Regions from separate parts of the Fructilactobacillus florum 8D genome, predicted to be linked through region 2. Evidence: a T-box and tRNA genes for the amino acid it is inferred to sense, from the RefSeq annotation. Region 2 holds a T-box; the other holds one or more tRNA genes.

Region 1 (4,953 bases), on a different contig from region 2:
ATCCTCATATTTTTTCATAATTTTGGGAGATGTTGGATCTATTCCGATAAAACCAGCTACGTTGATATTATTCAATATATTTAAAGAGTATATTCCACTAAAACTATGTGCGACTATGAAAATTTTTTTAAGATTAAAACATCCAATAAATTCATTCATTTCTGTTGAATAGTTTTCTAGGGTTCTTTTATTATTATTTGGATAGCCACTAAATCCGCTTCCTAATTGGTCTACGCTGATGAGATTGATTTTTTCAGTATTTATGTATTTAAATAGATTGAAATAATCAAAGTAGGAACTATTGATGCCCATTGCTGCCCAAAAGAAAATAGTTGGATTTTTACGATCGAAATTTTCATTTATGAAGTAATTAAAGGTTCCATTCTTAGTTTTCATTTTTTTGTTCAACATAAAAATAGCCTCTATATGATTGTTTTCGAAAATGATGCTGGCTTTTTTATTATAATATTTATGATGAAAACAATTCAATAAATAAAATGGAATATTATGATAATTGAAATTGAAGTCTTTGAAAATGGTGTCAAATTAGTTAAACAATGTAAAAATATTTTTGCTGATAATCCTTAATTTACGGGATATTGTAGATTAACCGGCAACCAATGTGAGCAGTTGTTCCGATCAAGGCAAACAAATTTTTTAATTATTTATATCTATATCGATCAGTTAAAAAGATCGTTTAGTTTTTATAATGCTTGCCAGTTAGAAATAACTGAAACTGAAAAATCCAATGAAACCAAGCATCAGACCTATGCCATAACTCCCTATTAAATAGATAAATAGTTGTCGATAAGCATGATTAGACCACAAATTAGCTAATTCGCTGTTAAAAGTTGAGTAAGTAGTAAAGCCGCCAATAAATCCTAACAGCAGGTTTGTACCGCCACTTACTACTGCCACTGGGGCTAGCATTCCAGCAATAAAACAGCCAATCATGTTTACCAGAAAAGTTCCGAGCCGTCCGTGATTGCTTTGTTTGAAGTGATTCGTGATTGAAAAGCGCAGAATTGCGCCGACCCCGGTTCCACCGAGAAAAAATAGAATATTTCCCATTAGTTCCACATCCTTTTGGCCAGAATATGTGAAAATTGGTCACCAACGACAGCTACCAACAGCCCTAAAATAATACTGAAAGAAAGATAAAGCGTGAAACCGCTATAATTGTGAACCTCAAGCAATTTCAAACTGTCGAGAATTATTCCAGAAAAGGTGGTAAAGGAGCCAATCAAACCGGTTCCAATCACCTGATTCCACCGTGCTGATAAGCCTAATCGCTGGCAACCATAGTTTGTCCAAATTGGTAGAAGAAATGCTCCCGTTAAGTTGATTAAGAGAGTGGCAATTGGAAATTGATGATAGTTGATCAACTGAGTGATTTCTAGTCTTGCTAGTCCTCCAAGGAGACCAGCCCCAAATACAAATCGAGTTCCCATAACAAATCCTTTCGAGGTTAGTTAAACTATAATTGGCACATTGTAGACCATATTTTCAATTGTAAACAATCTATTTCTTTTTTTACAGTAGGATGCTTGCTAATTTTTCAAGCAAAAAAAGATCTGTTCTCAATGTTTCTAGAACAGATCTTTGTGTGCGCTAGCTATCCTTGCTGGGGGCTTTTCCAACCATTAACGACTAATTCAAGAAAACCTAGTAAAAGGCCACTAGGTGGGAAAATAAAGATGCCAAGGACCATGATTATGGAAGTAATGGGGAACCATTTACTACGAAGAAAACGATAAATAAACATGTTTTTAATTTTGGCAGCTTCTTGATAATTTTCAGTTTGGAGCTGATCAGCAATCGTTTTAGATAGCAAGAAAAAGGCAAGACTCCATGAGATAAAGATGATCAGATAAAACAATTCGGGACCAGTTGAATTCATAAAACGGCCAACCCAAGCAGCAGCCACTGGAATTAGGGACATTGTAAATAGCCAAAGATTATTTACCCAGAAAATTTTTTTGTTAACTTTTTTAACTAAAGAAAACATGTAGTGATGGTTATACCAGGCAACCCCGATAAAAATCACACTAACAGCATATGCTGTTAGGTAGGGGAGGTCATGCAAAATTTCGCTTAGCCGAGGTGTATCCGGAACTTTAATTTCCAGAACCATAATGGTTAAAATAATTGCTACAATTGCATCGGTTAAATTTTCAACACGGGTTTTATTCATAATGATGCTCCTTGATATGCTTAGCGTTCATCATAAGGATTAATTCTGATTTGATCAGAGATTAATCCTAGAAAGGTCAATGCCATCCCCATGGGGGGATAAATAAAAATTACCATAAAATTAACTACTGCAGCGATAAAAAACCATTTACTGGTGAAAAATCGGTAGACAAACATCCCCTTAATTTTTTGCCCGGTAACTAATTTTTCCCGTTCAAGCTGCACAACAATTGCTCGGCTTAGGATTGCATATGAAAGACTCCAAGCGAAAAATATTAAGAAAAAGAATATTTCAGGTCCAACTGAATCGATGAACTTTCCTGCCCAGGCGGCTGCCACTGGGATCAAGGACATCCAGAAAATCCACAAATTATTAAGCCAATAAATTTTACGATTAATGGTTTTTATTTGAGCAAACATGTAATTGTGATTGTACCAAGCATCACCCATCAGGATAAAACTGACGATATAGGCGATTAGATAAGGGAAATCACTAATGATGGCAGTGAGGGAGGCAGTGTTCGGAACTTTAATTTCTAAGACCATGATGGTAATGATAATACCAACAATTGCATCAGTTAGATTTTCTACTCTTGCTTTGTTCATAACTTCTCATACTCCTTTGCTAACAATTTAATTATTTTGATCATTTATAATTAATCTTAACGTATTATTTTATAATGTTGTGACTTAAAATGAGCTATAAAGCTTAAAAAATAATGTTTTGATACTGACATTTTAAATTACTGTTATCAGGGGTTTTGCGAGAATCAAGCTCCTCTGAGATTGTGATAAATGTTACAAACTTTGGAATTTGTAACAGTATTTCACAAAAAAATAAAATATTTTTATATTACATGATAATTAATATAAACAGCCGTTAAAGTCCGATATTTCTAGTTTGAAAAATCGCGTAAATAGCAATTATTATCTTTGTTCAAAAGAAAAAGCACTTATTGAAAATAAGTGCTTGGACTGAAAATTGCTAGGGATAATTCACAACAAATGCCGTAATAGCAAGGTTCAGCGTCCGCAAAAAATGCCCCGGGCGAGATTCGAACTCGCACTCGATAAAATCAAACAGCGACCTGAACGCTGCGCGTCTGCCAGTTCCGCCACCGGGGCGTATGAGTCTAATTATATAATATTTCGTGGTTTAATTGCAAGGATAAGTTGTAGTTGAGTAACATCATCTTTATTTTCTAATCTAGCAGTGTATTTCAAAAAATTTGCCATTTGTAAAAGTCATTGGTTCATAACAAATATGATAAGATATACAAAACTCGTTGGAAGTCGAGTTTTTGATAGCTATTTTGTTGTAAGTTATGTTGGAAAGAGGGTTTTAAAATGGATGGAATCATTAAATTCGATGAGCAACTTTGTTTCGGGATTTACAATGCCAACAAAAAGTTCAATCGTTTTTACCAAGATGTGCTGTCTCAGTATGGCCTTACTTATCCACAATACTTTGTATTATTAGTATTATGGGAGCATGCACCAATTACGGTACGCGAACTTGGTTCATACGTGAACCTGGATAGTGGAACCTTAACACCACTATTAAAACGTTTGGAAAGTAAGGGCTGGATTACGAAGTCTCGTTCTAAAAAAGATGAACGAGTTGTTAACATTAGTTTGACCGAGCACGGTGAAGCGATGCATCAAGAAATTTCCGATCATGTGCAAACTTGTTTTGAAATTTTGGGTATGAGTAAAACTGAAATGATTGCCGCGTTGAAAGTGATCGATAAGGTTAGCAGCAAACTTGATGAAGTTGATACGCAAGCATTAAAAGTTGCAAAATAACTTGGAAGAACCGATGCGAATCGGTTCTTTTTTTGTGCATTATAACGCGATTTGATAGAATGAAAGAGAATTTAAAAGCGGGGTAGCGGTAAGCGTACTTCCGCAAATAAAAGCATAATGAGGATTTTATTGTGACACTTTCAATGGAGCAACTGCAAATTATCTTAAATGAACATCACATCTTACGATCAATCCAAGAAAAACAGCCCCTTGTTTTTCAGCATGTTAGCTATGATTCACGTCGAGTCCAGCCTGACACGCTGTTTTTTTGTAAGGGTGATTTTAAAAATAGTTACGTTACCATGGCGCTTGCTAGGGGAGCTACGGCGATTGTAACGGAACAACCGGTTGATCTGGAACAGCAGGCTTGTCAGATTATCGTAACGGATGTGCAAAAGGCAATGTCACTATTAGCAGCGGCTTTTTTTGACTATCCTCAAAATCATTTGAAAATTGTGGCAATTACTGGAACAAAGGGGAAAACCACGACTGCCTACTTTTTATATCAGGCACTTCAGCAACCAACGGCCAAAAAGACGGCCTTATTTTCAACAGTTAATACCGTTCTTGGGTCTGAACCACAGCAGATATTCAAATCACAGCTGACAACCCCGGAATCACTAGATTTATTTGCACAGATGCAACAGGCCGTTGCAAACGGGATGCGTTACTTAATAATGGAGGTTTCCTCGCAGGCGTATCTGAAGCAGCGCGTCTATGGTCTTAAATACGATGTTGGTTCATTTTTGAATATTTCTCCTGATCACATTGGAACGAATGAACATCCCACCTTCGCAAATTATCTTCATTGTAAAGAGCAGCTGCTAATTAATTCCAAACGGGTGATCATTAACGCAGAAACTGCACATGTGGCTGAGATATATGATGCTGCCAAAGCTACGACGGATCCTGATCAAATTTATTTGTTTGCAAGAAGTAGCGCTAAGCTTCAAT
Region 2 (4,953 bases):
GCACTGGATTTTCTTCATTAATGTTCCAATTGGCTTGCTGACAATTGTTTTGCTTGCTTGTTTTTTCTATGAGCAGCCCCATAAAAAGACGCAGCCGCTCGACGTGGCGGGAATTATATGGCTGGGCATCTTTTTATTAGCACTAATGGTGGGTTTTCAGCAACTAAGCAACCAACCTATAAATTATCTAGTGTTAGGTAGCTTTTTATGTGTGACAATTTTGAGTGGGTTCGCTTTTTACTTGCAGGAGCGACACGCTAGTGATCCAATTATTCCCATTGATTTATTTCATAATCGCACTTTCGTAATCCAAAATTGTATTGCTGCTTTGATTAGTGGGTTTATCTTTGGCTACGAAGTATATTTGTCTGATTGGACACAGGGAATTATGGGATTGAAGGCCACATTTGCTGGATTTGCAGTCACTCCAACATCGATTCTTTGGATGGTAGGATCATTTTGGTCAGGGAAATTACTATTAAAGTGGCGACCACAGTTGGTAACCGGGCTTAGTTTAATTTTTATTGGCTTTGGAGCAGTGTCATTAGCATTGCTACCAATTACAACCCCGCTTGTAATCTTTTGGGTTCTGTCAACGATTATGGGGATTGGCTTTGGTATGTGCATCACGACCTCATCTGTAACTTCTCAAAATGAGGTTAGCAATGAACGAATTGGGGTGGCTTCTTCGTTTAATACTTTGAGCCGAACTTTGGGGCAGACGTTGATGATCTCAGTTTTTGGGATCGTTTTAAATCAAGGAATGGCCAACGGAATTAAGCAGCATTCCCAAGCGAGCCTTAAGTTGATGGATCAATTGATTAATCCACGTACCGCAACTACGTTACCAGCAAGTGTTTTGCCGACGTTACGTCAGATTTTATATGGCGCTTTACACAATGTTTTTTTAGTAGCGTTGTTGTTGGTAATAGCTGCAGTAATCGTTAATTTTTTTGATCGTAAGCAGATTAACTAGCGCTTTTCGATCGCAATCAACATTGGTGGGTGGTTAATTTGATTAATAAATTGATACTGCATTACGTGAAAGTCGGTTTGGGGAAGGCGGGTTACAAAATTTAAAACGGCTTGTTGTTCTTGTTGGCTTCCGTGATGACCGACGTAAACCACTAGGAGCAAGACACCATGGCGGCGTAAGTTTGCTAGCAATTTTTGCATGGCAATTACCGTGGTCTGAGCGGTAGTTGCCAGCTGATGGTCGGCGCCTGGTAAATAGCCAAGATTAAAAATTGCGGCGGCAAGCGGTTCTTTAACGTAGTGATCGGCATTCTCGTGTCCAGTATTTATGAGGCTAACTGGTGTTTCGACGTGATGATTTTCTAACAATGCTCGAGTAGCCTGGATGGCTTTTTTCTGAATATCAAAGCTATAGACATGACCATGATGACCGACTAACTGAGCTAAAAAAAGGGTATCATGCCCATTCCCAGCCGTTGCATCGACAACGGTATCACCAGGATGGACACTTTTAGCTAAAAGATCATGACTGGTTTGCAGTGCTGATTTTAAGTACATGGCAGGTTCCTTTCAGACTAGATAAAAAGACGTTTGAAACTTGTTTTTTGGCAATTGATTTGCTATCATTAATTTAATTATAGTTTAACTTAAATTGTTGAGATGAATTATTACGTTGAAGGTATTGGTCAGCGACTAGGTGGATGGTGTGAACCTAGCTTACCCTCTGCGGAACTTATCATTGAGAGTTAGCCGAATCGAGTAGGTTAATCGTTGTCCGCGTTAAGGAAACCAAGGGTCCCGGTTTTGCGGGGAATTTAGGTGGTACCGCGGTTTTTCGTCCTATAGAATGAAATGTTCTATGGGGCTTTTTTTATCGAGACAGGAGATGGATAAAGATGGTTTATGATCACAATAAAATCGAGGCAAAATGGCAGCATTACTGGGAACAAAATCAAACTTTTCAAACGGAAAATAGTCCCAAACCTGAGCAAGAGAAGTATTATGTCTTAGACATGTTTCCCTATCCATCTGGACAGGGCTTACATGTGGGTCATCCAGAGGGTTATACTGCAACTGATATTATGGCACGATTTAAACGGATGCAGGGAAAGAATGTTCTACATCCCATGGGTTGGGATGCTTTCGGCCTTCCAGCAGAGCAGTATGCTCTAAAAACTAAACATAACCCAGGAAGCTTTACTCAACAGAATATTGCTAACTTTAAGCGTCAAATTAAATCACTTGGCTTTTCTTATGATTGGAGTCGAGAGGTTAATACGACTGATGCAAGTTACTATAAGTGGACTCAGTGGATTTTTGAAAAGCTCTATGAAAAGGGCTTGGCGTATGAAGATGAAATTGAAGTTAACTGGGCTCCTGATTTGATGGGAGGAACGGTGGTTGCCAATGAAGAGGTCGTTAATGGAAAAACTGAGCGAGGTGGTTATCCGGTCTATCGTAAGCCGATGAAACAATGGGTTTTGAAAATCACGGCGTATGCAGATCGCTTACTTGATGACCTCGAAGATCTCGATTGGCCAGAAAGTATCAAACAGATGCAACGAAATTGGATTGGTCGTTCAACTGGAGCGCGGATCACTTTTCCAGTGGTTGATTGTCAAGACACCATCGACGTCTTTTCTACTAGGGCGGACACGTTGTTTGGGGCAACTTATTTAGTTCTTGCACCTGAAAATGAACTAGTTGACCGCCTGACTAGTTCTGAACAACAAGCAGCCGTAGCCGATTATAGAAAACAAATTGCCTCAAAATCTGATTTAGAACGAACTGATCTTAATAAAGACAAGACTGGTGTTTTTATTGGATCATATGCTACCAACCCCGTAAATGGTAAGCATTTACCCATTTGGATTAGTGATTATGTACTATCATCTTATGGAACGGGAGCGGTTATGGCTGTTCCAGCTCATGATCAGCGCGACTATGATTTTGCTAAAAAGTTTGCGCTACCGATCATCCCAGTGATTGCCGGTGGAAACGTTGAAAAGGAAGCTTATACTGGTGACGGTCAGCACATTAATTCTGGTTTTTTGAATGGATTGGACCGCCAAACTGGTTTAGATAAGATGATGGAGTGGTTACAGGACCATCATGCTGGTAAATCTCAGGTGAATTACAAATTACGTGATTGGATTTTTTCACGGCAACGCTATTGGGGTGAACCTATTCCAGTAATTCATTGGGATGATGGCACGACTAGCTTGGTTCCAGAGACGGAACTACCACTAAGGTTGCCACAAACGGATGATTTAAAACCATCTGGAACCGGACAGAGCCCCCTTGCAAATCTGACTGATTGGGTAAATGTAACCGACTCACAGGGACGCCATGGGGTTCGTGATACCAATACCATGCCACAATGGGCGGGTAGTTCTTGGTATTACCTACGTTATATTGATCCTCATAATGATCAAATGATTGCGGATCCAGCAAAGCTAAAGTACTGGCTACCAGTTGATTTGTATGTCGGCGGTGCCGAACATGCAGTGCTCCATCTTTTGTATGCTCGCTTCTGGCATAAGTTTTTATATGATCTGGGGGTTGTCCCAACCAAAGAGCCATTTCAAAAACTAGTTAATCAAGGGATGATTTTGGGTACAAATCACGAAAAGATGTCTAAATCAAAAGGAAACGTGGTTAATCCTGATGAAATTGTAGCGGAGTACGGAGCTGATACGTTGCGCCTATATGAAATGTTCATGGGTCCGCTCGTGGAGTCAAAACCATGGAGTACCGAAGGACTTGCCGGGGCAAATCGCTGGATCAAACGTTTTTGGCGCCTCTTTATTGATGATGATAATCAAATGAGCGAATTTTTAACGACTGAGAATGATGGCAATTTGACTAAAATTTATCATCAGACTGTGCAGAAAGTCACTAATGATTTGGAAAAAATGCGGTTTAATACTGCTATTTCACAATTAATGGTTTTTGTTAATGCGGTTTATAAGGAACAAAAACTGCCAACTGAATATGCGACCGGACTCGTTAAACTACTGTCACCAATTACTCCCCATCTCTGTGAAGAACTTTGGCAACGTCTAGGAAATAAGAATTCGATTGCCTATGCTGACTGGCCTAGCTATGATGAACAGCAAACGGTTGCTGATCAAATTGAAATTGTAGTTCAAGTCAATGGCAAAGTGCGGGCTCATCTACAGGTTGAGCCGAACATAAAAAATAGTGAACTACAAGAATTAGCACTTGCTAATCAGCATGTGAAAACAGCGGTCACAGGGAAAAAGATTCATAAAATAGTGGTAGTTCCTAGCAAAATTGTTAATATTGTAGCTAGTTAATAATCTGATTGCTTAGAATGTTGAAGGCGGGTTTGATTTTGAATAATGATTTTGATGAAGACGCAGTTCTAGCTGCCAAACAGGCGACGGCTTCGGAACACGGTCGTGCTCAAATGTTGAAGGGTTCAGCCTGGATGACAATTGGGAGTATTCTTTCAAGGATTCTTGGTGCGCTATATATCATTCCATGGCGCTTGATTTTTGGCGCTTCATTATTTCCAATTGCGAATTCACTATATACGCAAGGATATAACATCTATAGTTTTGTATTGATTGTTGCAATTGCAGGGATTCCATCTGCGATTGCAAAACAAGTTGCGCATTACAATGCTTTAAATGAGTATCAAATTGGAGTTAAGCTGTATCAGCGTGGACTCATGTTAGCAGTTGGTATGGGGATTATTAGCGCTTTGATTCTATGGCTAGGAGCTCCATTTTTAACTAACGGAGATGCTAATGTAATTCCTGTAATTCGGTCACTAGCATGGGCAGTTCTGATTATTCCAACCATGAGTTTGACCCGTGGATTTTTTCAAGGATATGAAGACATGGCACCCTCAGCTCTGTCGCAGTTTGTGGAACAGCTGGCTCGGGTTATCTATATGTTATTGTCTGCTTTCGTTATTTTACGGGTGTTCAATGGCAGTTGGGTTACCGC

What was found. The T-box of region 2 lies ahead of leuS (leucine--tRNA ligase). A T-box ahead of a tRNA ligase gene usually reads a tRNA of that ligase, here a tRNA-Leu.
Region 1: it encodes a tRNA-Leu, which carries the amino acid that the T-box ahead of leuS (leucine--tRNA ligase) is inferred to sense. The anticodon was not compared.

The regions. Positions count from the first base shown of each region.
Region 1 is NZ_ALXG01000038.1:1,819-6,771, forward strand. It holds gene B808_RS06665 (alpha/beta hydrolase) at 1-411, opposite strand, end outside; gene B808_RS04405 (fluoride efflux transporter FluC) at 721-1,071, opposite strand; gene B808_RS04410 (fluoride efflux transporter FluC) at 1,071-1,451, opposite strand; gene B808_RS04415 (TMEM175 family protein) at 1,616-2,194, opposite strand; gene B808_RS04420 (TMEM175 family protein) at 2,215-2,799, opposite strand; tRNA gene B808_RS04425 (tRNA-Leu) at 3,234-3,318, opposite strand; gene B808_RS04430 (MarR family winged helix-turn-helix transcriptional regulator) at 3,541-3,999, shown strand; gene B808_RS04435 (UDP-N-acetylmuramoyl-L-alanyl-D-glutamate--2,6-diaminopimelate ligase) at 4,131-4,953, shown strand, end outside.
Region 2 is NZ_ALXG01000011.1:80,001-84,953, reverse strand. It holds gene B808_RS01070 (MDR family MFS transporter) at 1-976, shown strand, start outside; gene B808_RS01065 (class I SAM-dependent methyltransferase) at 973-1,533, opposite strand; T-box leader at 1,622-1,821, shown strand; gene leuS (leucine--tRNA ligase) at 1,872-4,295, shown strand; gene B808_RS01055 (putative polysaccharide biosynthesis protein) at 4,313-4,953, shown strand, end outside.